2 regions of the Vagococcus changpingensis genome follow, and region 2 is predicted to be linked to the other one. Evidence: riboswitches for the same ligand, from Rfam matches in the RefSeq annotation. Region 2 holds a riboswitch; the other holds the start of a gene.

Region 1 (16,590 bases), 420 kb from region 2:
TATGATGTGATTTTACTTGCACCACAAATTAAACGTTATGAAAAAGAGCTAAGAAGCTTACTTGAAGAAAAATCGCATGAGTCATATGTGAGTGGGATTCAAGATGACGAATTCGTTACAATGAATATTGAACGCATTTTAGAGAGAGTTAGATAAAACGACAAAGAAAACCAACTAGCCGGAACTAGTTGGTTTTTTCTTTTAATTGAAAGGTCATCTGAACAGGGTGATGATCTGTGTATCTAAATTGATAATCGTAGGTATTGGTTTGCTTAGTATTGATATTGTCTGATATGATAAATCCATCAATTACATAGACTTGAGAGGATTCATAATCACCAGTAAACGCATGGTTTAATACTCTGACTGAAGGATGGGTATCATCATATGAAAAAGAGAAATGATCAGGAATATCAGTTGAACTAATACTTCCAGGCTTCCATCCTTTTTGCCCTGTTTGAGGGAATGATTGAGTACCTTCAAAGACTTGATTAAAATCTCCTCCAGCAATGACATAATTTCCTTTATCATACTCTTCTTCAAGTACTTTTTTTAGAAGTTTACTTTGTTCAATTTTTCCTTGACCATTATCATAAGCATCCAGATGTAAATTAAAGACAACTAACTCTTTATCACTGCCACCTATAGGAAATCTTGTTTCAAGTAGTGCACGTTTTAAATTAGCCATACGAATAGGCCAAGAAAAAGGATTAGGTAGCGCAATGCGTTTGGCTTCACTCATAGTTGCGTTAGTCATCGTGACGATTCCGCTTTCTACTTTACCAATCGGTGGGATAGGGAATGGGACGTATGGTACATTGAAATTATACGCAAATGTACTTGGCATATGAAGCGCATTAGACAGCGATTCTTTTTGGTTTATATGGTATGAGCGTTTTGAATCTAAATCCACTTCTTGTAATAAATACATATCAGAAGGATGCTCTTTTAACATTGTTGTAATTCCAGCTAAATTTTCTTCGACGAGTTGTTTAGATTTAGGTTGGATATTTTTCCCGCCATCCATAAAAAAATCTTCAGAGCTGGATAAGCCACCATAACCAATATTTAGTGTGAGCAGTGAGATGTCAGTCTGTTGTTGCAACATGTTTTTCCCTTTAGTAGTTGTCACTGTTTCAACTTCTCTAGGTTTATATTCTTTGATTGAAAGATAGCCAATAAGTAATAATACGGTACTTAGTAAACTTATGACAATCCCTAATATAATCATTAATAATTTTTTCATATTTTCTCCTCCAAGTCAGTAAATGACTAGGGTTTATTATAAAACAGTTTAGTTTATTATGAAATAATATTTTGACATTTCTATAATTAAAATCATTAGAACATCACATTTTTTTCGAGGAATCTTTCTATACTAAAATTAAATCACGTTAAGGAGGTAGTATCATGGTAGCTATACCATATTGGTTAACTATTTTGGCTTGGATTAGTTTATTTTTAGCAGGTATTTCTTTTATTTATATTGCATTAGACGTGAAAAAACACCCACAAAAAATGAAAATAATGACGATTGTTTGGCCATTAACTGCTTTATTTGGGTCGTTTATCTGGGTCTTGGCTTATAAAAAGTGGGGTGAAAACCACTCGTTAGAAAAAATGAAAATGGGTGATTCTATGAATATGGATTCATCAAGTAAGTCAATGGCAGTATCTGTTTTTATTGGGACATGTCATTGTGGAGCTGGATGTAGTTTAGCAGATTTAATTATTGAGTGGCTGCTATATTTTTTTCCAGCATTGTATGTTGTGGGGGGGTACCCAACTATTTTCTCTCATAAATTATTTTCAGGATTTGTTCTAGCTTTTATTTTGGCTCTGATTATTGGAGTAAGTTTCCAGTACTTTGCGATTGTTCCGATGAAGCACTTAAGTAGAAAAGAAGGGATTATAGCTGCGATAAAAGCAGATACCTTATCGTTATCTTGTTGGCAAATAGGGATGTATGCTACTGTTGCGTTGTGCCAATTAAGTCTTTTTCCTCATTTCTTTGGAGGAGAAGTATTACCAACCACTCCTGTTTTTTGGTTAATGATGCAAGTGGCTATGTTGGTTGGATTTTGTACAGCATATCCAATGAATTGGTGGTTAATTAAGACAGGTATAAAAGAAAAAATGTAGAAAATATTGTTGTCATTTTAAATAATATTTTTTGTTATTTTATTAAAAATGAAAGGGGATACTGAAATGGTATAATAGAAAGTAAGATGAAAAAGGAGGGGTCATTATGACATTGTTGTCACTTGCTCAAACAGTTTTAAGGCTGGGGCTATCCATTGTAATGGGAGGTACTATTGGGTATGAAAGAGAACAAAAAAACCGTCCAGCAGGGATGAAGACACATATATTAGTTTGTTTAGGGGCAACCATTATTGCGTTGATTCAACAAGAGATAGCTCATGAAGCCATAAGACTTGTGCAAGAGAATCCAGATATTGCGCATATTGTAAAATTTGATCAGTCGAGATTAATTGCACAAGTGGTAAGTGGTATAGGATTTCTAGGAGCAGGAACGATTATTGTAACAAGGCAACGTATTACAGGCTTGACAACAGCAGCATCATTATGGTCATGTGCTGCAATTGGTATTGGTTTGGGGATGGGTTTTTATTTGGTCACAATATTAGGATTTATATCAATCATGTTTTCGTTATCATTAGTGAAGCAAATTATTACAGTTTCTAAAGTAAATAATTTAGAAATTCAATACGTGCATAGAAAAGAAACAAAAGATTTTATTCATCAATATTTTGAAGTACGTCAAATTGAAATAGAAGATGTTACATTTGAAGTTCAAATTATCGAAGGTGAAAAATATTATAAAAATGTTTATACGATTGATTTACCTAAAACTCTTACATATGCTGATGTGATAGAAGAGCTTTCTATGTACTCAAATGTACGGGAAATAAGGTTAGTGGCTATTAGTGATTAAATTAAGAAGAAAAATATTATTTATTAATAAATAAGGTACTATTTCTTGCGATTTATATGATTAAAGAATAATATTGTATTGAGAATAATATTTTAAGAAGGGAAGAGAGTTATTATGTCAAATGAAAAAAATGGATTTGATTGGTCCTCATTTTTATTAGGAATTTTGTTTATCTTTGCATCGTTGGCGTCGTTTCAAGATCCTGCTGGAAATTTAGTGGCAATCGTTGTAGTTTTTGGAATGTTTGCTATTATTAAAGGTATTTTTGAATTATTTTTAAGAAAGAAAGTGAGAGAACTTATAGGTTTTTCTGCAACAATGCCAATAGTAGTTGGTATTTTTGATATCATTGTTGGTATCTTTTTATTATTTAATATCTCTGCAGGTGTTGTGGCTCTACCATTTGTGTTTGCTATTTGGTTTTTAATTGATTCATTAGTCGGTTTATTTAGTTCAAATGCTTTAAAAAATTTGAATACAGGTTACTATTGGTTCTCAATCGTTATTAATATTTTAGGTGTGATTGTAGGATTCATACTTTTAGCAAATCCAGTATCATCTGCTTTAACATTAAGCTTTTTAGTCGGTTTTTATTTCATGATGTTTGGTATGACTGAAATTATTTATGCCTTCCGTTAAAATAATGGAAGGATATGTTATAATTGAGTTAGTTAAATAACAGTAAACTCAAAGGTGTGATAAATATGGAAAAAGCAATAATACATTGTACAACTGAAATCGTGCATGGTGGATGTAATGTCTGCCCAACAACTGCTACCGCTACTTATGAGGTAGAATTCTCAGGTAAAATGATTGGGATTCCGAATTTAGATGTTGTGTCACTTCTTCGCCCAATTGTGAGAGAGCATGGTTATAAAGAACGTCAAGAATATGATGTAACAGGTGATTATGATGTGTTTGAAACATCAAACAACAGTGTCGATGTATTTGAGACATATCAAGGACTACGTTTTAAAAATCAAGAAATCGAAAAAGAAGTCAAACCTACTTATGAATCAGATGATGAAGTATTTAAAGTAGTAAATGAGTTGTTAACAGATTTATTTAAACTTGATGCAATTGAGTTTGTCACAGATATACCAGAGAATTAGAAGATTGAGTCTACTTGACCCAGTCTTTTTTTATCCAACCATATTTATAAAGATTTGTGAGAATGGTTGGCTATTGCATGAAAGCGTGTTATATTTGAGTGGAATTGAATACGAGAAACATTTGGGGTGCGTAAAGCTGAGATTATACCCATGGAATCTGCTCCAGTTAGTACTGGCGAAGAGAAATGTGTCATTTATGACAAAACATTGAACCTAGGTCTATTTACGCCCATCCAATTTATTTGGACGGGCTTTTTTATTTGGATGAGTGTCGATAAATGTTGTAATGAATCAGATTAACCCTACCTCCTTTGTTTCTTTTAATGAGAAAAAGGAGGTTTTTTGTCGTTTAATTTAACACAATAATAAGGTGTAGGTAAGATATAGGAGGATGAGTAAAATGAAGGAAAAATGGACGTTGCGTCAGGTTGTATTATTAGCATTATTAGCTTTTTTATTTGGTGGTGTATTTATGGGAGCTGGGTTTTTATATGCTGGCTTATCAGCTGTATTAACGCCCCTTGGGTTAAGCCCTTTTGCTAATGAACTATTATTTGGTTTATGGACAATGGCTGCACCAATGGCAGGGATATTAATTCCTAGAAAGGGAAGTTCAATTTTAGGAGAAATGTTGGCTGCACTAGCAGAGATGTTATATGGCACGTATTTTGGCCCAGGTGTTCTTATTTCAGGTTTTTTCCAAGGGCTAGGGACAGAACTAGGATTTATGGTTACAGGATACAAACGGTATGATATCGTGCCATTATTTTACGGGGCGATTGGAACAACCTTATTAAGTTTTGTGTATGAATTTTTTAAATTTGGTTATGGAACGTATTCAATTGGAATGATTTTATCACTTCTTGCTGTGCGGTTTTTATCGGTGACGTTCTTTGGCGTTGTTGTGGTGTCAATGGTCATGAAGCTTTATAACCGTTCACAAGAGCTTTCGGTAGTAAACGAATGAGAGGAATAGAATTAAGTGAGTTGACGATTAAACGTGGCGATAAAGAGGTGTTACGTCAGGTTGACTTTGTTTTTTCTCCTCATGAATTTATTTTGCTATCTGGTGCCAGTGGTAGTGGTAAATCAACATTATTAAAAGCCATTGCTGGATTTGCTGATGTGCCATATTCAGGTACAATCACCGTTGATGGCAAGAGTCTAACACAAGCGAGTATGTCTGATAAGGCTAGACAGATTGGCATGATGTTTCAAAATCCAGGGCAACAATTTACAATGAAAACACTACGTCGTGAAATTATTTTTGTGTTAGAAAATCTGCAAACAAAACCTAGTGATATCACGGAACAAATGCACGAGGCTGTTTTATTAGCAGATACGACAGAATTATTAGATAGACAGTTATCAACTTTATCAGGTGGGGAAAAGCAACGAGCAGCATTGACTGTTTTACTAGCGATGAAAAGCCCATTTTTATTACTAGATGAGCCGTTTGCCAGTATTGATCCTAAAACAAGAAAATTATTAATTCAACAGTTACAGCAATTAAAAAATCAAGGTAAAACAATTATTATTTGCGACCATGATTTTAATGATTATGTTGATGTGGTTGATACATGGGTGACACTAGATAATCAAGTATTACAAAAAATTCCAGTAGCTCTTTTAAAGCAAGAGCAGACAAATGTGCTCTTGACGGATCATAGAGCATCTATGGATGGCATTTTAAGATTAGAGGATGTCAGATACAAACAGAATAAGCGCGAGCTACTAAGTCAAGATTCTTTTCATTTTTCTAAAGGAATCACGACACTTACAGGAGATAACGGAACGGGAAAATCAACGTTGTTTCGTTCGATAGCACAATGTCATCGTTATAAAGGCAAGATGTTTTTATACGATAAAAAGCTTAAAAAAAGCCGTACGCTATATCAGATATTATCCTTAGTTACTCAAGAAGCGGAAAAACAATTTGTGACACTCACACCAGCTGAAGAATTTACTTATAGTGTGTATCAGTGGGAGGACGCTAAACGTCAAAGACAAGAAGCGATTGAGTTTTTAGGATTGGAACCACTACTTAATCGAAGCGTGTTTCATCTAAGTGAAGGACAGAAGAAAAGTATTCAATTATTAACGATGTTGAGTTTAGATGTGCCGTTTTTATTATTAGACGAGCCGTTTTCAGGTTTAGATGAACGTGCTGCAAGCTATTTTGCTAATTGGTTTAAAAGGCAAGCAAACAGACAAGATATGATGATTATTTCGCATCGATTGGCACCGCTTGATGGGGTTAGTCAGCATCATGTGCATTTAGATAAGAAACAATTATGGCAACAAGATTATTCGGTAGAGGAGGAGATAAAGGATGTCAGTGACGAAAAGTTCTGCTTTAATGCTAAGCGGGCTACTACTACTTTTGACTATTGAATTATCATTTACCTCATCTGTGACATTAAACTGGTTTGTTGTGTTAGTCAGTGCTTTGTATCTTCTTAGTAAGAAAAAATGGTTTGGGTTGTTTGGCTTAGTTTTTTTTCCATTAATTCCAGCTTTAGGAACGTATTGGTCAGTTTATCTATATGGAAATAATCCTGATTATGGTCTTGTTTTAGTGAGTCGAACCTTTGCTTTTGCTGCGATTGGCATGGTGTTTGCATTTGGGGTCGACTTAGAAGAATTACTCTTAATTTTAGAGCAAAAAAAATTACCAACGTCATTTGTTTATGGCATTTTAGTTGTTTTACATGCGATGCCTGTGATTCAACGAGAGATTATGGCACTAAGAGAAGCCAGTTTATTTCGTGGGAAAAAATTACATTTTTATTCGCCATTGATGTATTTAAAAGTTATTTTTGTCGCCAACCATTGGCGGGATAGTTACACAGAAGCCATGTTTTCAAGAGGATTTGATGAAGAAGGCGAAAGGACGCATTACATACAATATAAAGTGTGTCCTAAAAGTTTAGCTACATTAGGCGTATTAACGGTTATATCACAATTTATATTAATCATTACTTAGGAGGAAGAAAGATGTTTACAAAAATTGCACGAGAGAAATCAGCACCTTATTGGGAAGGAAGTTTTACTCATCCATTTGTCGCAGGACTTCAAGAAGGAACGTTATCTGATGAAGCGTTTCGCTATTACTTGATTCAAGATGGGTACTACTTAGAGCATTTTAGCAAACTTCACCGTTTGATAGCAGAACAAGTAGAAGACGAAGAAGTAAAAGAGATGTTGCTAACAGGGTCTAACCACCTTAAAGAAGGTGAGATGAGTATTAGAGAGAATTTCTTTACTGAGCTAGGTATTACAGATGAAGAAATCGCTAATACTGATATTGCTCCAACAGCTTATCATTATGTGTCACACATGTATCGTCAATTAATTGATGGGACGCCAAATAGTGCTGTTGCGGGTTTACTACCATGTGCGTGGTTATATCAAGAAATCGGGACTGAATTAATTAAGACAGGTTCTCCTCATCAGTTGTATCAACGATGGATTGAAACATACTCTGGTGAAGAATCAAAAGAAGAAGTCGCTCATCAATGTGCTTTACTGAATCGACTGTATGAAGAAAGCGACAAGGAAGAACAAGAAAAAATGATTGAGGCCTTTTATGTGAGTGCTCAAATGGAATACCTTTTTTGGGAAATGACATACACACATCAAAAATGGCCGGAAGGAGAAAAAGATGCTGTCTCAAAGTACTAATTTAAAAAAACTATTGATTTTATCTCTAATGGTTGCGATGGATGTGGCGTTATCACCACTCTTTCGCATCGAGGGGATGGCACCAATGTCTAGTGTAATGAATGTGATTGGTGTGATGCTAATGGGACCTTTTTACGGCACGATTATGGCACTTGTCTGTGGCATATTACGAATGATGCTTCTAGGGATTCCACCACTAGCCTTAACAGGTGCTGTTTTTGGTGCGTTACTTGCGGGTATTTTTTACAAAATTTATCCAACAATTTACAGTGCGATGTTTGGTGAGTTTTTAGGAACAGGAATTATCGGATCCTTACTATCCTATCCTGTGATGGCTTGGTTTACCGGAAGTCGTAATGGTATGTACTGGTTTTTCTATACACCAAGATTTATTGGTGGCGCGGTAATTGGTTCGTTTTTGGCTTTTATCGTGATGAAAAAATTAGCGAATGTTCCAACGTTTCAACGAATTCAAGCGATGTTTTTTTATGTGAAAGTAGGTGACGAGCAACATGTTACTCACTCATAAATTTCAAACACCCTTTCCTCTAATACCTTCTCCCCTAGTGCATTGTATTACGAACTCAGTGACATGTGAAACGGTCGCAAATAGTGTGTTATACATTGGAGGAAAGCCAATTATGACAGAAGATACGCGAGATTTTTCAGATTTATATGAACAGGTAGGTGGTGTGTTAATCAATATTGGCCATTTATCAGAAGAAAAAGAAACCGCTATGGTATTAGCTATGGACGAGGCTCATAAGCGCAACGTCCCTATCGTTGTAGACAATGTCGGCGTCTCTAGTTCAAGAGTACGAAAAGAAGTCGCCAACAGGTTATTGTCTCTTGAACCAACTGTTGTCAAAGGCAATGTGTCAGAAATGCGAATGTTGTGCAATTTAGCCAGTCATGGAAAAGGTGTCGATGCAGCAGAAGAAGACCAAGATTTGTTAGCGATGAAAGAATTAGAAGAAGGATTATTAGCACTAGCTAAAAGCCATCCAAATACGTGTTTTCTAGCGACAGGACCAAGTGATTTAGTGGTGTATCAATCACAAGTTGTCTTGCTACAAAATGGCATTGAGGCATTAGATAAATTCACAGGGACGGGAGACGTCGTTGGGGCATTAATTGCAACACTTTTAGGTAGTGGGGTGGATGTATTGCCAAGTGTTTTACAGGCAGTAAGCTATTTTAATTTGTGTGGTGAAGAAGCATTAGAAATAGTTCAAAATGACGCGAAAATTGCGAGTATCCGTGAAGAAACACTGAATCAATTATCATTATTAAAACAAAATGAGTCATGGCAAAACGGGATAAAAGGAGATTGGTTATGATTGATGAGGCATTAACGTTGTATTTAGTGACAAATTCAGATGGGTTATCTGATGACGTCTTTTTTACAAGAGTAGAGGAAGCATGTAAAAATGGTGTGACACTTGTCCAATTAAGAGAAAAAAAAGCTAGCACACGAGAATTTTATCAAAAAGCATTAGCAATTAAAGGTATCACGGATAAATATGGCATACCTCTTATTATCAATGACCAAGTCGATGTGTGTTTGGCAGTTGATGCAGCAGGCGTGCACATTGGGGATGATGAGTTGCCGGTGGACATGACACGTCGTTTGATTGGACCTGATAAATGGTTAGGTGTCTCAGCTAAAACCGTTGAGCGAGCACTTGAGGCCAAAGAACAAGGAGCAGACCATTTAGGTGTCGGGGCCATGTTTCCAACAACGACGAAAGAAAATGCTCCAACAACGGGTATATCAGTTTTGCAAGATATCATTCACGCAGCACAATTACCAGTTGTCGCGATTGGCGGGATTAAAGAAGAAAATATGGCGGCATTACGTGACACAGATATTTCAGGTGTTGCGATTGTGAGTGAGATTATGCAAGCTGATGATATAGCGAAAAAAACGCAAGCATTAAAGCAACAAATTGTCGATATAAAGGAGAAAAATCATTATGCCCGTTAACCAAACCCCACAAGTAGTAACCATTGCCGGAAGTGATTCAGGTGGTGGCGCAGGCATTCAAGCCGACTTAAAAACGTTTCAAGCAAGAGATGTTTTTGGTATGAGTATTGTTGTTGCCTTGACTGCACAAAACACATTAGGTGTACAAAGTAGCTTACCGATACCATGTGACTTTGTTGCAGAACAATTTGATTCTCTATCAGCTGATTTTCATATTCGAGCATGTAAAACAGGGATGCTTGCCGATAAAGAACATGTTCAAATCGTTGTTCAAAAACTAAAAGAAGTGGATTTTGGCCCACTGATTGTAGATCCTGTGATGATTGCTAAAGGAGGGCATTCGCTATTACAAAAAGAAGCGGTAGATTGCATTAAAGAAGAATTACTTCCACTAGCAACGGTGTTAACCCCAAATATTCCAGAAGCAGAAAAATTAATTCAGCAAGAGATAAAAACAAGCGAAGATATGATTCAAGCAGCACACGTTTTACAAGAAATGGGTGTCAAAAATGTGGTGATAAAAGGAGGTCATTCATCCGATATTTTGGCGAAAGATTTTGTCTTACTTGAAAATGGCGAGACATTTTGGATGAGTTCAAAACGCGTTGAAACAATCAAAACACATGGGACAGGTGATACGTTCTCATCGTGTATTGCAGCAGAAATAGCAAAGGGCAAGTCGGTTAAAGAAGCTATACATATTGCCAAAAGTTTCATTCAAGGAGCGATTGAACAAGAAATTTTTGTTGGTCATGGTCATGGGCCAACAAATCATTGGGCAATACCTGCACAAGATATTTTAATTGATTAACTATTTTTCAAAAGAATGTTTATTATTGTCTGTATAATGAATAAATGTTACAATTATATTACAAAGAGTAATGGTGTTGTAACATCTTGTTTTATAGGAGGGGATCATATGAAAAAGTTAGTATTAGGTACAGTGATTATGGCTAGTTTGTTGGTAGGACAAATGGGTTATGCATCTGAATCAACCTCTACATCAAGTACAGATAATTCATCGAGTAAAGTAATAAGTTCCGAAGTAAATGATACGACAGAAACAACAACAGATGAATCCATTCCGGATGCATTAGCGATTACGAAATCGGATATTTTTTTATTAATGAATGACATGGTAAATGAGGGGAAGCTCTCTCAATTTCAATATGAAGGATTGATTTCACGTTTAGAGAAAGTTAACACAGTAGAAGAGGCTACACTTGTTTATTCAGATGCAAATGATTTAGTAAAACAAAATAAAGATTTGTATCAATCATCATTTGATGAAAAAGTATATAATACAAAACATCAAATAGAGCTATTAGTTCAAGCTGGTCGATTAACACAGAAACAAGCGGATGAATTTGTTGCAAAAGTTGATAGTTGTAAAACGATTGATGCATTAGATGATATATGGGCTGAGATTGAAAAAGCAGTAGATAAAATATCAACAAAAGCCACAAGTACAACAGAAACGAATATAACAGAAACGAGTACAACAGAAAATGATAAAAAAACAGAAACAGTAGCTAAAATACCTAATTCTAGTGATAAACAATTAGCTAGTTTACCTAAAACAGGTGAAAAAAAATCTAGTGTTGGGCTACAATTAAGTTTAGTTGCTTCATTGTTCTTAGTAAGTGTATTGATTAAAAGAAAATTATAGCAATATAAAAGAGTGTCACCCAAATAAAGGTGGCGCTCTTTTATTTTTTATTAGAAAAGGTCATAGACAGGGATGCTTCGGGGTCGATACTAGTTAGTATTTTTTGATAATAATCAGTTGCTTGTTCTTGTAACCAATCGCGATTTGTATCAATATATTTAATTAATGTTTTATCACTCATCGCGTTGTTTGCTAACTCATTAGTGTCGATGTCTTCAGTAATAAAACTCAAAAACTCGCCTTTGCTATTTAACCACCTCAAACTTTGGATTGCTAATACCAACAACAATAAATTATGGAATAGAAATATTATAAGTATTTGAAGAATTACTTGCCTTATTAATGGTTACATGACTGCCATCAAAACCAAGTTTAGCTTCAAAAGTTCCTTTAATATAAGCTGTTTTTTCGCTAAATGGAAATTCCATTCCAACAAATGTTTTAACCTGACCACTTCATGTCGGTGAACTTGTCTTTTTTATTTTTCGATGCCGATTAGGAGGAAAACAAAATGACAAAACGAAGTGTCATTAAACGTGGTGGAACATCGGTCGGAGATTTTTCAAAAATTAAAAATATAGCCAGTTATTTAGTGAGTAGAGTATTTTGTGATAGATAGTTTATCAGAAATTGAACGACTAAACGAGCTAACAACTAAAAAAGTTAAAGCATTGCTTAGAATCAATCCAGGTGTTGAAGCTCATACGCATGAATTTATTCAAACAGGACAAGAAGATAGTAAATTTGGGTTAAGTATTAAAAAAGGTTTAGCACTTGACGGTGTAAGAAAAATTGAGGATGCTGAAAATATTGAACTTATGGGTGTTCATTTTCATATAGGTTCTCAAATTTTTGAATCCACTGGGACAGTTGAAACAATTAAACAAGTTATAAAATGGCTCTCAAAAAATCAAATAAAAATTAGTGTATTAAATATAGGCGGAGGGTTCAGTATTAAGTATACGGATGATGATATCAGCTATCCGATAGAAGATGGTATCAAAACAATTACGAATACGTTAAAATCAACTTGTAACGAATATGATTATCCCATTCCAGCTATTTCATTGGAACCTGGGCGATCTATTGTTGGTGAAGCAGGTGTTACACTTTATGAAGTAGGAACGGTGAAAGATATCCCTGAAACGAATTATTATGTATCGATAGATGGTGGGATGAGTGATCATATCAGAACGGCACTTTATGGAGCAACCTACGATCTACTGCTAGCAAACCGAGCGGAAGAATATGATAAATTGATGACAGTGACTGGAAAACTGTGTGAGTCAGGTGATATCATAAGACGTGACATAAAATTACCGTCAAGTGTTCACCGTGGGGACTTACTTGTGGTATTATCAACTGGTGCCTATCATTACAGCATGAGTTCGAATTATAATCAGATGTTAAAACCCGCCGTGGTATTTGTGACACCAGAAAAAGTTCGTTTAGTGGTGCGACGTCAGACACTAGAACACCTTATCGCACAAGATGTAAGATAAATGAAAGAAGAGAAAATAATGGAAGAAACAAGATTTAATACACGAGCAACCAATTTAGAGGTACCAGGGACGAGAAAGTTTTCTAATCAAGTTAAACAATACGATGATGGTGTTGATTTAACATTGGGACAATCAGGTTTTGAAACACCTGAATACATTAGAGAAGCTATGATTGAAGCCATTAATCAAAATAAATTACGTTACACACACAATAGAGGTTTAATTGAATTAAGGGAAGCTATCTCGCAATATAATAGGAAACGATTTAATGTGACATATGACGCTGAGACAGAGATTATTGTGACTAACGGTGGATCTGAAGCGATCGATAGTGTGTTACGAACAATTCTTGAAGACGGGGATGAAGTAATTATTCCTTGCCCAACGTATTTAGCATATGAGCCAATTACTAAACTTCAAGGTGCAAAAACAGTTTTGGTTGATACAACAAAAACAAATTTTGTTTTGACAAAAGAAGCATTAGTTGATGCTATCACACCGAAAACAAAAGCCATTATCTTTAATTACCCAACAAATCCAACAGGGATGATTCCATCATTGGAACAAATGAAGGAATTAGTTGATGTATTGAAGGAGACAGATATATTCATTTTAACTGATGAAATTTATTCTGATAATGTGTATGATGGAGAGTTTCATTCTTTTATGGAGTTTTCAGAAGTTAGAAATCAATTATTTGTTATCAATGGATTATCAAAATCCCACGCTATTACTGGAGGAAGAATTGGATATATTCTAGCCCCACCTCTTGCAACAGAACATGTGACAAAAGTCCATTTATACAACTCTGTGTGTGTAGCTACTCCATCACAGTATGGAGCAACTGCAGCTTTTACAGATGCAACAGGGCCAGTAATCTTATCGAAAATGAATGAAGCTTATAAAGAGCGTCGTGATTTTGTTTATAAACGTTTAAAAGAGATGGGATTATCAGTTGAATCACCTAAGGGAGCATTCTACATTTTCCCTGATATTTCTGAGTACAATAATGATTCTTTTGAATTTGCAACAGAATTATTAGAAGTAGAACATTTAGCTGTAGTACCTGGGAAAACATTTTCTATTTATGGAGAAGGGCATATTCGTTTGTCTTTTGCATGCACAATGGAAGAATTAGTAGATGGTTGTAAACGACTTGAAAGATTTCTATCAACATATAGAAAAAGAAGCTAAACAGAATCATACTGTTTAGCTTCTTTTTTAACATATACATAGTGGTTAAAAGGAGTTGTTTACTTATTATTAAATAAGTAAATAAAAGTTTGCTAGGGTTACTTCGTTAGTACACTAACATTATATAATGAAAATGTGATGAAATTATGAAGAATAGTTTTGAAAATAATCTGAAAAACCGCTATTAATTATTCGTTAATTGAATTATCTTTTATAATTTGTTTAAATAAATTTATTAAATAAAATTACGGAGGTTTATATGAAAACACAACGAGAGCGTATGATTAATGGAGAACTGTACTATCCTGGTGGTGGCGAGACAGAGTTAAGAGAGTTATTTATGAGAAGTCGTCGTTTAATGCGTGAATACAACCAAACAAGTGAATTCGAAGCAGAAAAAAGAGCCGCTTTACTGAAAGAATGGTTAGGAAAAACAGGAGAAAAAGTCTATATAGAACCTAATTTTAAATGTGATTATGGAAAACATATTTCAGTTGGAGAAAGGTTTTACGCTAATTTTGATTGCATTATGTTAGATGTTTGCCCTATTACTATTGGGGATAATACGATGTTTGGACCGCGAGTTAGTTTATTGACAGCATCACACCCAATTGATGCACAAGTAAGAGTATCTGGCTTAGAATTAGGATCACCTATCACGATTGGAAATAATGTCTGGTTAGGTGGCGGGGTTATTGTTAATCCTGGTGTGACGATTGGAGATAATTGTGTCATAGGATCGGGTGCAGTAGTGACAAAGAATATTCCACCTAACACTGTAGCAGCAGGAAATCCTTGTAGAGTGCTCCGTCCCATTACAGACGAAGATAAAACTTATTGGGAAAAACAAGCGAGCGTGTATTGGGCAGATGTTGAAGGAAACTAGTCATACTATGGTGTATTATGATGTTTTGTGATATTTTATACTAGTAGATAAATAGTATAAGGGAGTTTTTTTCATTGAAGAAGAAGTTAGGTTGGATTAGTTTAATATCAGTTATGGCAATTGGTCTATTGGCAAGTTGTGGCACAAAAGAGAACACAAATCAAAAACAAACAGATGAATCAGCTAAAAAAGAATTATTGACTTTGAGTTTTGGCGCTATGCCCGCAGTTGATAGTTTACCAGTTTACATTGCTGAAAAAGAAGGATACTTCAAAGATGAAGGTCTTAATTTAGCATTAAGTAGTTTTAAGTCACCAAAAGACCGTGATGCGGCTTTAACAAGTGGTCATCTAGATGGAGCTAATACAGATTTGATTGCGCTGAGCACATATAGACAAGGTGATATGGATGTCAAAGTGGTTAGTCAATCAATCGGGACTTTTTCTGTTTTAACTGGAAATGATAGTATTAACACAATAAATGATTTAAAAGGAAAAAAAGTGGGTTACGCTAAAAATCAAGCACCTTATTATTTTTTAGATGAAGCATTAAAAACGCATGACTTATCTGTTAATGAAGTCGGGTTTGAAGAAGTACCGCAAATTCCAGTCAGAGTTGAGTTAACACTAAATCATAAAATAGATGCTACAGTGGTACCTGAACCTTTTAGAACGATTGGGTTGTCGCAAGGATTAAAAGAATTAACGAATAGTAATGAGTTAGGTATTCAGTCAACTGTTTTTGGTTTTACAAATGAATCACTAACCAATAATGAAGAAGCCATTGAAGCTTTTTACCGTGCCTATAATAAAGGTGTTGATTATGTTAATAATCATGATTTGGATGATTATTATGATGTGTTAAAAGAAAAAATTGGTTTTACGGATGACATTAAAAAAGATGTGACATTACCTAAATATGTTCATGCCGAACAAATAGATGGTAAACAAGTAGAAAAGGCATTTAACTGGTCAAAAAAAGAAGGTATTTATAAAAAAGAATACAATCAAACAGATGTTATGAGTGATTTACTCGTTAAATAAGTATAGAGGTGAAAGAGATGTTAACCATTGAAAACGTCAGTGCGTCTTATGGAGGAGCACCGTTGATTTTAGATGACATCTCTTTTACTGTTTCTAAGGGAGAAGTTGTCGCGTTAATTGGTCCAAGTGGGACGGGAAAATCGACGTTACTTAATGCCATTACAACGTTGCACCAACAGTATCAAGGAACGATTACATTGGATAGGGCAGATATTAATCCAAAACATCATAAAATAGCCTGGATACCACAAAATTATGGATTATTACCTTGGGAAACAGTAAAAGAGAATATATTACTTGGAGTATCTGTTCGAAAATTATCTGGAAAAACAATATCTAATCAGTTAGATCATTTGGTAAGCGAATTAGGACTGGGGGAATTACTATTACGTTACCCTAACCAACTGAGTGGTGGACAACAACAACGCGTTGCTATTGCTAGAGCGATGCTTGTGACACCAGACATTTTTTTATTAGATGAGCCTTTTTCTGCTTTAGATGCACTAACACGAGAACACATGCAAAGTTTATTTTTAACCCAGTGGGATAAAGAAAAA
Region 2 (16,590 bases):
TGTTTCTTATTTTTATGATCTACTAAAACCTTAGCAGCCTTAGATTTAGCTGGCTTACTTTTTGATGTTGTTATCTTTTTCTCTTTCTGGTCATAGTTATGTATTCTTATATTATTTGAAGATGAATAAAATACTTTGTGCTTCTATTCAGAACATAGTAAACTATCTCTGCATATATAAAGATTAGTATTTATTCAAGGTTTAACAACCTCATTTAACACTATATATAGATAACCAACAAAAAAACCGCATCATTTATGATACGGTTCTCCATTATTAATCCTGAAAGTTCGATAAATTTGTTCTGTTAAAACCAATTTCATTAATTGGTGTGGATAAGTCAGTCGACCAAATGATAGTTTTTCATCACTTCTCTTTAACACATCTGTGGATAACCCAAGTGATCCTCCTATAATAAACACAAACTGACTTTTCCCACGTGTTGTTAATTTGTCTAGTTCACTAGCGAATTCTTCTGATGATAATTGTTTGCCTTCAATAGCTAAAGCAAAGACGTAATCTTGGTCACTTACCTTACTTAAAATGCGTTGTCCTTCTTTGTCCTTAACTTGTTTCATCTCTATCTGGCTTAGGCTTTCTGGTGCTTTTTCATCAGACACCTCTATCATCTCTAATTTGCAATATCGACTCAAGCGTTTACTATACTCATCGATCCCCTGTCTCAAATATTTCTCTTTTAATTTGCCTACCGTAATGATTTTTATTTTCACTTTTATCCATCCGTTCTCTTTATTTTTATACTAAAAAAATTATCCACAGTTTTACTCACAATCAAAAAATTTCTATTATAAAGATTTTTTACTTACCCACTAAATTGTGGATAAGTTATGTTGATAACTTTTTTATTTCTCGCCTTCACATTTTTTTCTTAAATTCATTATTTCTTCATATTTTAAAAAAATATCTTAAGTTTTTCAAGTATTGTTCCAATATAACCACTAATATTAGACTAATACCACGTTCTTATCTTATAATAGGTTAAACATAAATTTAAAGGAGGATGACATCTATGAGAAAAGACGTCACACCAAACGAAGAACAAAAGCGTGAAACGATACATAAAAAAAATAATCCTACTCCATCAAACCCCTCTCTTTTTAAGCGTTTTGGTATTTCATTAGCCGCTGGTGCATTGGGTGGGCTACTCGTAGTAGGGGGTTCTGCTTATATAAATGACCATAATGCGTCAAGCTCCAATAATGCGTCAACTACAACTGCACCTGTTGAAAAAGGAAAAACAACTGTCAGCAATGTGAATGTCAATGTTGAATCCGAAGTAACAAAGGCAGTTGAAAAAGTTGAAGATGCTGTTGTATCCGTTACAACTTACCAAAAAAGTAATTCTGAATTATCCGATATAGAAAAAATATTTGGTCCTGCTTCTGGTTCACAATCATCTAAAGATGAATTACAAGAAGCTGGTGAAGGTAGTGGTGTTATCTACAGAAAAGATAATGGAAAGGCTTATATTGTAACTAATAATCATGTTGTTGCTGGTGCTAGTGCTGTCAGTATTATGTTACATAGTGGTAAAAAAGCTGATGCCAAAATCATAGGAACAGATACCTATAGTGACTTAGCTGTTCTTGAAATTTCCGATAAAGACGTTACCACTATAGCTGAATTTGGTAATTCAAACAACGTAAAAGTTGGTGAAACTGTTCTAGCAATCGGTTCTCCTCTTGGATCAACTTTTGCAAACTCTGTTTCTCAAGGAATTATCTCAGCAAAAGATCGTATGATTACAAATCAAACATCTGATGGTGCGATTATTAATAGTAAAGCTATTCAAACAGATGCGGCAATTAACCCAGGTAACTCTGGTGGTGCTTTGATCAATACTGCTGGACAAGTTATTGGAATCAATTCAAGTAAAATCGCTCAAGCAGCTTCTGGTGTGAGTGCTGAAGGGATGGGATTTGCTATTCCAAGTAATGAAGTAGTCAATATCATTAATCAACTTGAACAAGGTAAATCTGTCGCTCGTCCTATGCTTGGTATAAAAATGGTTAATTTAAATGTATTAAAAACAGAAGACAAGAAAAGTGTTCTAAAATTAGATGATAAAATTACTAATGGTGTCGTAGTTGCCTCTGTTGAGAAGGATACACCTGCTGCAGCTGCTGGTTTGAAACAATATGATGTCATTACTAAAATAGATGGGAAAGACATTTCTAGCACAACTGAACTACAATCCATTCTTTATTCTAAAAACATTGGTGATAAAATAGAATTGACTTACTATCGCGATGGAAAAGAAGCAAAAACAACGGTTAACTTGACTGAAGATTCCAGTAAATTAGAAGAACAACAAAAACAGGCTCAAGAACAACAAACAGAACAAAGTCGTAATAACTCAACTAACCCTTTTAACTAATATAAATTAAAAACGCCCCAATCAACCATGCACTACGACTGATTGGGGTGTTGCTTTTTAACTAAATTGCAAATAAATCACAGGCTTTATCAGGGTCAGTGTCCATAATGTTAACTTGACCACCTGCATCAATACCATGTTGTTGTAAAATACCTGTTACTGTCATATTAGCTAACTCTTTCATATTATTCTCTTTACTTAAATGCCCTAAATAAATGTGTTTGGTTCGATCACCAATAAATTCAGTAGCAGCTAGTGCACCATCTTCATTTGATAAATGGCCTTTATCACCTAATATCCGTTGCTTAGTGTTCCATGGATAATGACCCATCCGCAACATATTAGGGTCATGGTTACTTTCTAATAAGTAAGCATCAGCATTTTTTATGATGCCTTTAACTTGTTCACTGCAATATCCAGTATCGGTTAAAACAACAAACGATTTATTATCCTTATAAAATCGATAAAATTGTGGCGCTATTGCATCATGGGATACGCCAAAACTTTCAATATCCATATCACCAAAAGTCATAATTTTTCCCATATCAAATATATTTCGTTGTTCAAAAGGAACATTTCCTATTGATTTTTCCATCGCTTGCCAAGTTAATTCATTAGCATAAATATCTAAATGATATTTTCTTGCTAAAACACCTACCCCATGAATATGATCACGATGTTCATGAGTTACCAAAATTGCATCTAAATCTTCTGGCGAGCGATCAATGGATGATAGTAAACTCGTGATTTTTTTTCCACTAAGACCAGCATCAACTAGTACTTTTCGTTTATCTGTTTCAATATATAACGAATTACCAGTACTTCCACTAGCCAGTACACTAATATTAAAACTTGTTTCTGACACTATTAAATGCATCCTTCCTACTAGCTACTTATTAATAACCTCTGATACAGAAGATGAAATGACCGCATTAGTAAAAGCGTTCACACGTTCTGTTTGTGTCACATTTTTACTACTTTCAACTGAAACAAACCACGCTGGAATATAGACATCCTTTCCTCGAACCGAAAAAATACGCGTATAACCTAAGTGTATCCATTTAATTGTATCGCCAGATTGAATGCGATTATTAGTATATAAACTAATAATCGCATCACGCTCAGAAATGACACTTTGTATTTCACGTAGTGGCTCAATGCGACTAATGTGTGTTTGCTTATAGCTAGATATATGATTATTTTCAAATTTATCTTGAGAAACAATCACAGATAATTGGGCTGTTTCATCATAAAATGGAATACCTTCATATGTTTGATTGTAAATATAATTCTTTAACGGAATGGTTTCCTCTTCGTTTAATACATAATCTATTCCATATAATATATTGGATGAATTACGAATAAAATTATCAAGTGACTCAATGGCATTTGTTTTTTTTATGACGACATCAGATTGAATCATCATTTGACTAGTCAGTTGATGATTGTTCACTTGCCATGATTGGTCAGTCAATTTTTCACGTGCATCAGTTGCTAAGTCATCTTCTTCTGCTGAGAGATAGTATCCCTCTTTTTTCACTTTTGACAGATTGCTAGGGACTTCAATATGTTCAGCCTTTAAACGTTCTTCTAAATTTTCTGAAATACTTCCTGTTGAAATATAATCTTGAGGCTCTCTTCCTTCTTGATAGATATAGAATAAAAACATGTTCAAAAATAAAAACACGATAAAAAAGATGCCTTCAACTCGTCTAAAATCCATTAAATCTGGCCTCCTTTAGCCAGTGTTTTTTCTAACTCTTCTTGAGTCATCCAATTGTCATCATATTTTATATACCAAGAAGGGACTAAATCAATGGCTTGTTGCGTTTCTTTATTTTGCTCCCACTTGTATCCTATCTGAATATCTATTATTTTAGACATATCTGCACCTTGATTTTTCAAATGATCAACTAATTCTTGAGTGGGTACAAGAGTCACAGAATCGTCTGAAGGTAGAGGAATTTGCAAGGTATCTTGATTGGCTTTAATAAACACATTTTTATTTTGAACAGTCGTTGCCAGACACCCTTTCATATTATCACCAAATACAGGGAATCCTTCTACATAATTTCTATATACCACTTCATTACTAGTATCTGAAAAATATCGTAGATTACCTAAAGATGTCCCCATGTCTTCTACATATTGAAACGTATCATAATATAAGCTATTTTCATTTCCAACATGACTCTGTTTTAACTTACCAAAATAATTCACTTCACCTGTTTGACTATCAATAGTTAATGACTCTCCCTCACTATTTGACAAACTTAAGTTTTCACCTTCATTTGAAAACAAATCATTTGGTTGATTGAAAAAGCCATGTGAAAACGTCGTAAAAGACTGTGTGGCAATAATATAACTATAAGTTTTGAGCTTGGCACTATCAGCTAAATAATAGATACCTGCGACATTATCTGTAGATAATAGGGCGTTTACATAATTATTATTTTCAGCATCAAGTATTGAAGTAATACTAGAAATATTTCCTTTAACCTCAACTTCTACTCCTAATTTATTTTTGTAATTCACAAAGTAAATTTTTCCATCATCTAGTGACATAATTAACCAATTAAACATTAAGTTTTTACTATCACGTGGCAAGGAGATAGATAAATTATTCATATTGATGAATAAAGAGGCTGGAATAGCACTTGGATAAACCAAATTAAATAAATCGCGTTGCGTAATTAGACTTTCTACTTGGCCTGTTGTCATAGTCCGAGCAGTCCCAAATTCAAGTGACACAATTTTCTCATGCAAACTTGTCATGGTAGATTCTTTATTAGAGTACAGAAAATGATCTCCATTCCCGTGATGATAAAATAATTTGGTTGGCATATATACTTCCGTCATATCTTTTTTCTGCACAACGGCTTTGACCTTCGCTGTTCTATCTTGAAAACTGCGATTAGCAGGTTTTGTCCAAATTTTCCAAGATAAAAATAAACTAAGTAGCACCATTAAAATGACACCAATCTTTAACAGATTCTCTCCTAATTTACTCATTCCCATAGATCCTCCTCGTAGGGTTCATAAGGTAGTGAAATAAAGAATGTCGAACCTTTATTCTCTTCGCTTTCTGCCCAAATATTTCCACCATGTGCTAGTATTGATTCTTTTGATATAGCCAGTCCTAAACCAGAACCGCCCATTGCACGGGAGCGTGCTTTATCAACACGGAAAAAACGATCAAACACTCTGCCAAGATTTTGTTTTGGAATACCTAATCCTTCATCAGAAATACTTAATACGACATTTTTGTGTGTTTCAAGTAAACGACAAGTAATCGTTCCACCATCTGGCGAATATTTCATGGCATTATTTAAGATATTATCCAATACTTGAATCATGCGATCAGTATCAATATCGACCCAAATCGCTCGTTGAGTAAATTCTCGTTTAATCACATAATTTCTATCACTATCCTTAATCACCATATCAAAACGATCTAACACATAATTAAACAATTCATTTAAATGGACTAATTCTTTTTGTAACTCAATTTTATTGGCATCCATACGTGATAATTGAAGTAAATCATTAATCATCCGAATCATGCGATTGGTTTCTTCTTGTGTAACTTTTAAAAATTGTGGGGCAACTTCTGAATCTTGCCATGCGCCATCAAGTAAAGCTTCAATGTAGCTTTTCATACTTGTTAGAGGTGTTCTTAACTCATGAGATACATTTGAAACAAATTGGCGACGTTCTTCTTCGTCTTTTTCTTTTTTGGTCACGTCATGAAGCACACATACTAATCCACTGATAAAACCAGACTCTCGCCGAATCATTGAAAACTCTGCACGAATAAGAGTTGTTTCACTAAAATCTTCACTAAAATCAAGTAACACATCTTCTTGTACTTCTAGTAAGTCCCTAAAGCTATACTTATCTCCTAATTTTAATAACTCTAAAATGGATTGATTGATGACATCTTCAGTACCAATTCGCAGTAAATTTAACGCTGTGTCATTAATTAAAATGATGTTTCCACGACGATCGGTTCCGATAACACCATCAGACATATGAGTTAGAACGCTATCTAAGCGACGCCTTTCAGCATCCATGGTTTCTTGTGTTTCTTTAACACGATAAGACAGTTCATTAAATGTCTCCCCTAATTGTCCTAATTCGTCTTTCCCATAAACTTCCACTTGTCCTGAATAATCACCATTAGCAATTCTATCTGCTTGTTGTTTCATTTCGCCAATAGGCTTTGTAATCGTTCTAGATACAAGCAGCGCTATGATTAACGTAAAGATAAGTGCAATCATCGATGCATAGAAAAATATCAACGTAATCTCACTAACTTGTTGATACTTACTTTCTATATTGCTTTTAACATATAATGAACCAATTACCGTATCACCAGTGGGAGAATATATTTGTTCAATATTAATAAATACCCTCTGCCCCGTTTTTGGGTCTGTCCGTTCTTCTTTTTTTTGATTAAATGAATTAAATAATTCATAATCATTTTTTTTTCCAACATCTCCTTGTAGATTTGGATCACTTGTTGCCATAACAATCCCTTTATCATCTACTAAACGAACTTCTAAAATTTCGTTTTTAGAAAATTCATCTAAAATTCGCTTTAAATTAGATTCTTGTTGTGAATCATTTTTTTTGCTAATTTCAGAACTTAAATTGGTCGCGAGTGTTTCAACTTGGTTAGTCACATTTTCCTCAAACGTTTGAATGGTTGATGTTTCAAGCACTCGGATAAAAATAGCTCCGACAATCTCAATCGAAATCATCAATAATAGCACAAACACCAAAGCAATTTTAAAGTGAACAGATGAAAAAAAGGGCGTTCTATTTTTTTTCATTATATGCTTCACCTAATCTTGTTCTGGATTTCTAAGATAATAACCAACACCACGTCGTGTAATTAACCAATTAGGATGACTAGCATTATCCTCTATTTTTTCTCTCAAACGCCGTACCGTCACATCCACTGTACGCACATCACCAAAATAATCATACCCCCAAACCGTTTGAAGTAAATGCTCACGTGTCATAACTTGTCCAATATGTTTTGCAAGATAATGGAGCAATTCAAATTCACGATGCGTTAACTCAATGGTTTCACCTCGTTTTGATACCACATAAGCATCTGGATGAATAGTTAACGCACCAATTGTTAATTCATTACTTGGTGCTTCTTCCGTTTTAGACGTTGTATTACCATGTCGACGTAAATTAGCTTTCACACGCGCCACTAATTCACGATTAGAGAATGGTTTTGTCACATAATCATCTGCTCCAAGTTCCAATCCTAACACTTTATCTATTTCGGAATCCTTGGCTGTTACCATAATAATCGGTGTATCATACTTTTTACGCACATCACGACACACTTCCAAACCATCTTTTTTGGGTAACATTAAGTCCAAAATAATTAAATCCGGATTTACTTCATCCACCATTTCAACTGCCTCTTCACCATCAAAAGCGGTAAAAACTTCATATCCTTCTTTTGTTAAATTAAATTTTACTATATCTGAAATAGGCTTCTCATCATCTACAACTAGTATTTTTTTCACTATTGGTCACCATCCTCAATTCTTCATTATCATAAAAGTCATCCCCACTATTATACAACATTTTGAATACTTAAAAAACATTTCCGATTTTCAGAATCATTTCAAACTTTTTTGACAATTTTCAGTAAATATCACTTATTTTTTTCGGTATTTTGCATATGCATAAGAAAAAAATGACGATTTTATATTAGTTGATATATCAATGTTTATAAACATTCTAATCTGTGTTATTTAATTAACTTGTTTTTTTCATTGTGACTTTCCTGTATATAACTTAAACTTAATATATAAATTAATTCATTTAATTTATTCGGCTAATAATTGAAGTAAGACTAGGTTTCCCCTTCCCTTACAAAGTCTAGTCTTATAGAAGCAAAAAAAGTTGAGATGTGATCTCAACTTTTTTTGTATCCTCTTTTATTATGCTAAAAAATCAAGCTTTCACCTGTGTTTTAATCGCATTTAATTTTGACTTCAATGAATCAATATGGCTTTCCGTTGGCTCAACTTCTAGTCGTTCAAAGACACTAACCATTGTTTTTAACTCTTCATCATCTAATTCATCGATAATATCTAATAAATTTTGATTGTCTTGTAATTTATCTTTTACTAACAATTTATACTTTAGGCGATTTACAGATTCTGTAGTTTTCTCAATCCCTCTTTTGGTTAGTTTAGTGATAGTGATTAGACCTATGACACCTGTTGCTACAATGGCACATTTTGTTGATTTTTTCATACTAATCATCCTCCATCTCTTTACAAGTTATTATAACATCAAAGAATTTTTTCTTGTACTAAAACCCCTTCTTTATATAACAACACTCTTATCGTCTCTCGACAGATTGACTGTTTAACGGCGTAAAAATAAAAAAACATTGACAAATAAGTTCATACTCACTCATTCCACAATGTTTTTCTTATTTTATGGGCTGTAAGGGGCTTGAACCCTTGACCCACGGATTAAGAGTCCGTTGCTCTACCAACTGAGCTAACAGCCCAATAGTTAACGGGTCTATTATATCACTTGTTATTTTTTCACGCAAGAAATTTTCTAGATTTTACGTACTTTCATTGGAACGATATTTCTAGACCTTTCTCCCTCATTCTGTATTAATTCGGCTAATTGATATAAACAATCAATGTCTTCTAAGTTGCCTATATCGAGGCCTATTTCTTCACCTAATGTTAATAAATCTGCTTCTGGAGTTCCTATTAATAAATTCTCGACTTCCAGTAAAACCAATTCTTTTAAATTTTTAGTCGTCTCGGCTAATTGTAGCCCTTGTGAACATTTTTCGTGAAAATATAGAAATTCAAAAAATTTTACCAAAATGAGAAGAATTTTCTCAAAACATTTCTTTCCTGCAATAACTTCATGGGGAAAAATATCTAATAAGACATCTTGTAGCGCTTGCTCATTCCAATTATCTAATGTCTGAAAGTGATAATCAAACATATATTCACTAAAGGACATAATAACTCTTCGAGACATTCTCCGTTCAGAATAGTTAAGTTGTCTATAATAAAATGTTTTTTCAAATACATTTAATTTTTCTTTGGTATCACTCATCGCTTCTTCAAATAAATGATTCGCTTTTTCTAAATAATCATTTGCCATTATCTCACCATCTTTTCTGATATCATCTATTTTTCAAAAAAGGGGATTAATACCTTATTCATTAAACGTATCATGTAAATTTTAAGGTAACCACCTTTTATAAAAGTCATCTATACTATTTATTATTATATAGATAATTTAATATAAGTTTATGAATAGTTTCGTCTGATGAGACGACAAATTTGGTTTTTTTCAAATTTTTTTTCTATTTACTTTTATACTTAGTATGTCTATACTAGAAACTATTGGTTAAGCATTTTTATTTTATGAGAATTTTTTCTTTTTCACCTAAAACACAATAGATAGTAGCTTTCAATAATCCAAACACAATATCTAGTGTTTCATTATTGACTTTTTTTTATTTCAAGCTATACTTATATTTATATTAAGAAGAACAAATTAGGAGGAAGAACTCATGAATACAATCACACTATACACAAAAAACAATTGTCCACAATGTTTAATGACAAAGAAATTTTTAGCACAAAAAAATGTTGAATTTAATGAAATTAACATAGATAAAGAACCACAATATATTGATTCATTAAAAGAACAAGGTTTCCAAAGTGTGCCTGTTTTAAAAACAATGGATGAAAATATGACAATTGTTGGTTTTAGACCTGATCAATTAAGAACGTTGGCGGTTTAATCATGAAACTAGTCTTTTTTTCTTTAACCGGACAGACAAGACGTTTTATTAACAAACTAGACCTTCCTTTTCATGAAATTGACACAACCAATCCTTTTCATGAAATCAATGAAGACTATCTATTAATCGTTCCTACTTATGACAAAGAAGTCACAGAAGTAGTGAACGATTTTATTGAGTACAAAACCAACCAAGAGCACTTACTAGGTGTCGCTGGTGGTGGCAATCTTAACTTTGGAGACTTATTTGTCTTTACTGCAAAAGACATTGCAAAAGATTATGGCATTCCTCTTGTGTTTTCTTTTGAATTTAGTGGCACAAATGACGATGTAAAAAATTTTAAGAAAGTAGTGAATGAATTTGAGTCTAAAAGATCTGACTGACGTAACTTATTTCGAATTAAATAACGAAATCAACCGCCCCGTAAATGATCAAATTCCCTTATATAAAGATAAAGAGGCTTTAGATGCCTTTTTTAAAGAAAACGTGGAGCCAAATACGAAACAATTTTCTTCTATAAAAGAAAAATTGACATTCTTAACTGAAAATGAGTATGTAGAAGAAGAATTTTTATCTCTTTACTCACTAGAGTTTATTGAATCACTATATGCGTATCTAGCGTCTCAATCATTTACCTTTAAATCATTTATGGCAGCTTACAAGTTCTACTCTCAATATGCCTTAAAAACAAATGATGGCACACAATATTTAGAGCGCTATGAAGACCGTGTAGCGTTTAACGCCTTGTACTTTGCTAACGGTAATGAAGAACTGGCTATGAGTTTAGCAGATGAAATGATTCATCAACGCTACCAACCAGCAACACCATCCTTTTTAAACGCTGGACGTAAACGTCGTGGTGAATTAGTGTCTTGTTTCTTAGTGCAAGTAACTGATGATATGAATAGCATTGGTCGCTCAATTAACAGTGCACTACAATTATCACGTATTGGTGGTGGTGTTGGAATCACACTATCAAACTTGCGTGAAGCTGGAGCACCAATCAAAGGATTTGAAGGAGCAGCAAGTGGTGTCGTTCCTGTCATGAAATTATTTGAAGATAGTTTTAGTTATAGTAACCAACTTGGTCAACGTCAAGGTGCTGGTGTGGTTTACTTAAACGTCTTCCATCCGGATATTGAAATGTTCTTATCAACAAAAAAAGAAAATGCTGACGAAAAAATTCGTGTTAAAACATTATCACTTGGTTTGTTAGTCCCAGATAAGTTTTATGAATTGGCTCGTAACAATAAGGACATGTACTTATTCAGTCCATATAGTGTGGAAAAAGAATATGGCGTACCATTTTCTTACATTGATATTACAGAGGAATATGACAACTTAGTTGCTAACCCACGTATTAGAAAACAAAAAATTGACGCTCGTTACTTAGAAAATGAAATTAGTAAATTACAACAAGAATCTGGTTATCCTTATATCATCAACATTGACACTGCCAACCGTACAAACCCTATTGATGGTAAAATCATTATGAGTAACTTATGTTCTGAAATCTTACAAGTCCAAAAACCATCTGTCATTAACGATCGCCAAGAATATGACGTCCTTGGAACAGATATTTCTTGTAACTTAGGCTCTACAAATATTGTCAACCTAATGGATAGTCCAGACTTTGGAAAATCTGTTAAAACCATGACACGAGCTTTAACTTATATCACAGACGCTTCTGATATCGAAGTTGTTCCATCAATCCAAAACGGCAACCGACTAAATCATACAATTGGTTTAGGGGCTATGGGATTACATACTTACTTTGCCAAAAATCAAATGGAGTATGGTTCAGAAGAGTCATTAGAATTTACAGATGTGTATTTCATGTTATTAAACTATTGGACTTTAGTTGAAAGTAACAATATTGCAAAAGAACGCAACGAATCATTTGATAACTTTGAAAAATCAAAATATGCTACTGGAGAATACTTTGATCTCTACATTAATGAAGAAATTAAACCCTCTTCTGATAAAGTCAAAGAATTATTCGATGGTATTTTTATTCCAACAGCAAAAGACTGGGAAGAATTGAAACAATCCATTAAAGAATTTGGTTTATACCATCAAAACCGTTTAGCTGTAGCACCTAATGGCTCAATTTCTTATATCAATGATACAAGTGCCAGCATCCACCCAATCACTCGTTTGATTGAAGAACGTCAAGAAAAGAAAATTGGGAAAATCTATTACCCAGCACCTTTCTTATCAAATGACACCATGCCGTATTACACGTCCGCTTATGATATGGATATGCGTAAAGTCATTGACGTGTATGCAACAGCTCAAAAACATATTGATCAAGGGATGAGTTTAACGCTATTTATGCGCTCAGATATACCTGAAGGCTTGTATGAATGGAAAACAAAGACAACAAAACAAACAACACGTGATTTAAATATCTTACGTCACTACGCATTCCATAAAGGCGTTAAATCAATTTACTACGTTCGTACTTATACTGATGACGATGAAGAAATTGGTAGCAACCAATGTGAAAGCTGTGTTATTTAAGGAGGAACAATAAATGACAACGTTAGACAATAGCTATTACCAAGCAATTAACTGGAATGCTGTTGAAGACATTATTGATAAGTCCACTTGGGAAAAATTGACAGAACAATTTTGGTTGGATACACGTATTCCTTTATCAAACGATTTAGATGATTGGCGTAACTTTAACGACGATCAAAAAGAAAATATTGGCCTGGTATTTGGTGGTTTAACACTACTAGATACGATTCAATCTGAAAGTGCTATCGAAGCCTTACGCAAAGACAGCCGCACACCTCATGAAGAAGCTGTGTTAAACAATATTCAATTTATGGAATCTGTTCATGCCAAAAGTTACTCATCCATCTTTAGTACACTAAACACTAAGGCTGAAATCGAAGAAATTTTTGAATGGACAAACACCAATCCTCAACTACAAAAAAAAGCTGAGATTATTAATGAAATTTATTTAAATGGATCCCCATTACAAAAAAAAGTAGCGAACGTGTATGCTGAAACGTTTCTTTTCTACTCTGGTTTCTACGCACCTTTGTATTATTTAGGAAACAATAAATTAGCAAACGTAGCCGAAATTATTAAATTAATTATCCGTGACGAGTCCGTTCATGGGACTTATATTGGGTATAAATTCCAACTAGGTTTCAATGAATTAAGCACGAAAGAACAAGAAGAAATGAAAGAATGGATGTATGACTTACTCTTCACTCTTTATGAAAACGAAGAAGTCTATACCGATTTATTGTATGATAAATTAGGTTGGACAGAAGAAGTCAAAACATTCTTACGCTATAATGCAAATAAAGCCCTAATGAACTTAGGGATGGATGCCTTATTCCCAGATACAGCCAATGACGTCAACCCTATCGTTATGAATGGATTATCAACTGGAACAAGCAACCATGACTTTTTCTCTCAAGTAGGAAATGGTTACTTACTTGGTACAGTAGAAGCCATGGAAAATGATGATTATCTAATTGGTATGTAACATTAAAAAGACTCACCCATTTATTACAAAACTATAAAAACACACCCGTTTTATTTCACATAAATTCAACGGGTGTATTTTTATAGTTAAAAGAATATCTCACCAGTAGAAGTAAAATAAAAAAAGCCCTCCTTAATTATCAAGGAGAGCAATTATTAATTAAAAAAGCGATTATATCTTTTTGTAATAGATGTCATGGCTAATAAACAGAGACTAGAAATGATAAATACCATATTAAAACCCAGCTTATCTGATACAATACTTAACAAGATTAAACTTAAAGAAAAAATCAAGGAGTATAATACACTACTGGCTGAATAAACTGATGCAATTTTTTCTGAGGGTATTGTTTGTTGTATGACTGTCACTTGAGGAATATTTTTCATTATTTTTCCTACTTTCACTTAGGTGAATAATTCATCACCTGTTTAAAGTATTTACACTAAGCGAAATAGTCTAACTTTGTCACATAGGATACTACAATGGATTTGTTTCAGTCCACCACTTTTAAATTAAAAAATAAAACACCCCTTTATTAAAGAGTGTTTTTTCAAGCAGGTTAATTATCTGTCATCATAAATAGGCTTTTATTTTTATTCAAGATTAATAGTAGAATAACCATCGTCACAACACCAGTCAGTAAACCACTTATCCCATTTGCCACTAATGAATACGTCACTGGAGATAGTCCCCAAATGGCATATTTACCCCAAAAGATAAACCCCGCAATAAAATGAAAAATGTAACGTGCTAACACACCGACAAATGTCCCTGAGACGACATAACGCCAAGCATTTGATGGATTAGTTTTCAGCGTTATTTGTAGTTTTTTATTGAATAAACCAGAAAAACCAGCCGCTGCAAAAGCAAAAATGTATTCAACAATAACTTGAGAGACGGTTAAAAAATAAACTTGTCCCATTAAAAAATGTAGTAAGCCCCAAACTAACCCAGCATATATTCCCGGTATAGTTCCACGACGTAATGCGTATAATGTTAAGGGAATCATTCCTAAAGAAATGGAAAATCCTGTTCCTATATTTAATGGGATAAACGATAATGACATTGATAATGCGGCAACGATCGTCCCCTCTAAAATAATTCTTGACCTTTTCGACATAAAAAAACTCCTCCTATTATCGATTCATACGTGACCAATCAACAAAAGAGCAGTGCTTACTTGCTACCACTTCACACAATTCCTACGATTGAATTAACAATATCAGGTTCGAGGGTTTAGAGTCTATACTCATTCTCAGCTTGAAGGCTCCCCTTTGTGACGGTTATGTATTTAATTTATTTCACACACAGTATGTCATGTATCCGCTTAAGAGTCAAATTAATCACTCAGATTCTGTTAATCATCTAGTTATTTAATTACTCAGATACAAGATTTTTACAAATTTGAATAACATCAGTCATCCCTTGTGCTAAGCGATGATGGTTATTAACAAGTAAGTAGCATATTTCCTCTATCTTTTTTGCATTCTTTAACAAAATTCTACTCCTTAGTCATCACACAATCGTACAAATATTACGTTAATACACAAGGAGATAGTTGTTGAAATCCCTTACCCGTATCTTTTGCGACATCAAAAAACGCTTCACAATACTTTTTTAAACTTTTCCAGTCTTGATTTTCCTATGCCTTGTCTGAATTTCCCATATATTTTATATTACTTTTCTTCTATATTTTAGCGTAAAAACTCAATAACTCGTAACAAGTTCTCTTATAAATACCAAATTTTTATCATCGTTATATGAAAAGAATCGACTTTTGATAACATAATTTCTTCTACATAACACACCACATACATTTTTCTATTTCACATATTTTCTAAAGAATTTAAGAAATCATCTATTTCTTTTTGGTTCATTAATTTGATTAAAGTTTGTTCACTAGTTAAATCCTTAAGATGCTCCTCTATCAACGGCTCATGATTTTTTGGAAATTGCCAAACCCATCTGATAAACGCCCAATCTAATTTCTCTGGGCAATTTTCTTGCATATCAGGACGCGTTTTTCCTCGGTAACGAATAAAACGTTTGAACACATGATACAAACAAGTCAGTCTTGAACGTTTTAAATAAATGATGGTATCTGCTTCTCTTATTCGAATATCTAACGTACTACTATAATTTCCATCAATAATCCAAAAATTTTGCTTAACTATATCATATAATATCTCTCGTTGCTCTGCTTTTGTACTCATCTTCCAGTGTGGTTTCCAAAACAATTTATCTAAATGATATAAGTTTATTGCTAAACTATCCGCTAATTGTTTTGCTATGGTACTTTTTCCTGTACCAGGAGAACCTATGACTATCATTTTTTTCATCGAGCATTACGCTCCTTGCCGTTATATTAATTAGCTCCATAGCTGATTACCTATACACATGTTGAAAAAATCCAACCGTTAATCTGGTTGGATTCAGTATTTAATATTCTATTTCGTCCATTACTTGTTGCTTTCGTCTAAACCCACGTTTCTCTAAACGTTTATATTCTTTATAAGAATACACACTTAATAAAATACCTAATATTAAAAATACTAGACTTACTATAACTTGTACTAGCATTGGTAATTTAAGGCTTTCTATAATCCATACTTTCATGTGATCGTCAATAATCGATAAATAAGTCAGTGGATTTTTCATTGATAGAATAACGGTAAAAGATACAAGTAACAAACCTGTACTCGTTATCACATAAGCAATATTTCTTACAAACACATGCTTATATCGGCCGCTTGCAAAGTACAAACATAAAATTAATAAACACAATACGATAAGCGACACAATCAAAGTAATCGTAGTTAATCGTTTAATTAAACTAACCCGTAAACCAATTGTTGAAATAAT

What was found. Region 2 has a riboswitch for thiamine pyrophosphate ahead of thiT (energy-coupled thiamine transporter ThiT). Riboswitches for the same ligand answer to the same signal wherever they lie in the genome.
Region 1: another riboswitch for thiamine pyrophosphate. It lies ahead of MN187_RS08710 (ECF transporter S component); the one in region 2 lies ahead of thiT (energy-coupled thiamine transporter ThiT).

Annotation. Positions count from the first base shown of each region.
Region 1 is NZ_CP093384.1:1,792,429-1,809,018, reverse strand. It holds gene MN187_RS08740 (PTS sugar transporter subunit IIB) at 1-156, shown strand, start outside; gene MN187_RS08735 (endonuclease/exonuclease/phosphatase family protein) at 185-1,246, opposite strand; gene MN187_RS08730 (DUF4396 domain-containing protein) at 1,411-2,142, shown strand; gene MN187_RS08725 (MgtC/SapB family protein) at 2,249-2,956, shown strand; gene MN187_RS08720 (HdeD family acid-resistance protein) at 3,071-3,595, shown strand; gene MN187_RS08715 (DUF4809 family protein) at 3,661-4,068, shown strand; TPP riboswitch at 4,181-4,269, shown strand; gene MN187_RS08710 (ECF transporter S component) at 4,469-5,035, shown strand; gene MN187_RS08705 (ABC transporter ATP-binding protein) at 5,032-6,462, shown strand; gene MN187_RS08700 (CbiQ family ECF transporter T component) at 6,401-7,054, shown strand; gene tenA (thiaminase II) at 7,066-7,752, shown strand; gene thiW (energy coupling factor transporter S component ThiW) at 7,733-8,281, shown strand; gene thiM (hydroxyethylthiazole kinase) at 8,265-9,092, shown strand; gene thiE (thiamine phosphate synthase) at 9,089-9,739, shown strand; gene thiD (bifunctional hydroxymethylpyrimidine kinase/phosphomethylpyrimidine kinase) at 9,729-10,550, shown strand; gene MN187_RS08670 (LPXTG cell wall anchor domain-containing protein) at 10,659-11,408, shown strand; gene MN187_RS08665 (hypothetical protein) at 11,449-11,640, opposite strand; gene MN187_RS10545 (hypothetical protein) at 11,702-11,836, opposite strand; gene lysA (diaminopimelate decarboxylase) at 12,017-12,910, shown strand; gene MN187_RS08655 (aminotransferase class I/II-fold pyridoxal phosphate-dependent enzyme) at 12,929-14,104, shown strand; gene MN187_RS08650 (sugar O-acetyltransferase) at 14,364-14,990, shown strand; gene MN187_RS08645 (ABC transporter substrate-binding protein) at 15,065-16,033, shown strand; gene MN187_RS08640 (ABC transporter ATP-binding protein) at 16,051-16,590, shown strand, end outside.
Region 2 is NZ_CP093384.1:193,421-210,010, reverse strand. It holds gene rlmH (23S rRNA (pseudouridine(1915)-N(3))-methyltransferase RlmH) at 252-731, opposite strand; gene MN187_RS01000 (S1C family serine protease) at 1,031-2,398, shown strand; gene MN187_RS00995 (MBL fold metallo-hydrolase) at 2,460-3,275, opposite strand; gene MN187_RS00990 (two-component system regulatory protein YycI) at 3,288-4,121, opposite strand; gene MN187_RS00985 (YycH family regulatory protein) at 4,121-5,410, opposite strand; gene walK (cell wall metabolism sensor histidine kinase WalK) at 5,407-7,233, opposite strand; gene yycF (response regulator YycF) at 7,246-7,950, opposite strand; gene MN187_RS00970 (hypothetical protein) at 8,384-8,689, opposite strand; tRNA gene MN187_RS00965 (tRNA-Lys) at 8,879-8,951, opposite strand; gene MN187_RS00960 (hypothetical protein) at 9,005-9,571, opposite strand; gene nrdH (glutaredoxin-like protein NrdH) at 9,987-10,220, shown strand; gene nrdI (class Ib ribonucleoside-diphosphate reductase assembly flavoprotein NrdI) at 10,223-10,603, shown strand; gene nrdE (class 1b ribonucleoside-diphosphate reductase subunit alpha) at 10,581-12,743, shown strand; gene nrdF (class 1b ribonucleoside-diphosphate reductase subunit beta) at 12,757-13,728, shown strand; gene thiT (energy-coupled thiamine transporter ThiT) at 14,288-14,848, opposite strand; TPP riboswitch at 14,911-15,012, opposite strand; gene MN187_RS00930 (DNA topology modulation protein) at 15,555-16,067, opposite strand; gene MN187_RS00925 (hypothetical protein) at 16,168-16,590, opposite strand, start outside.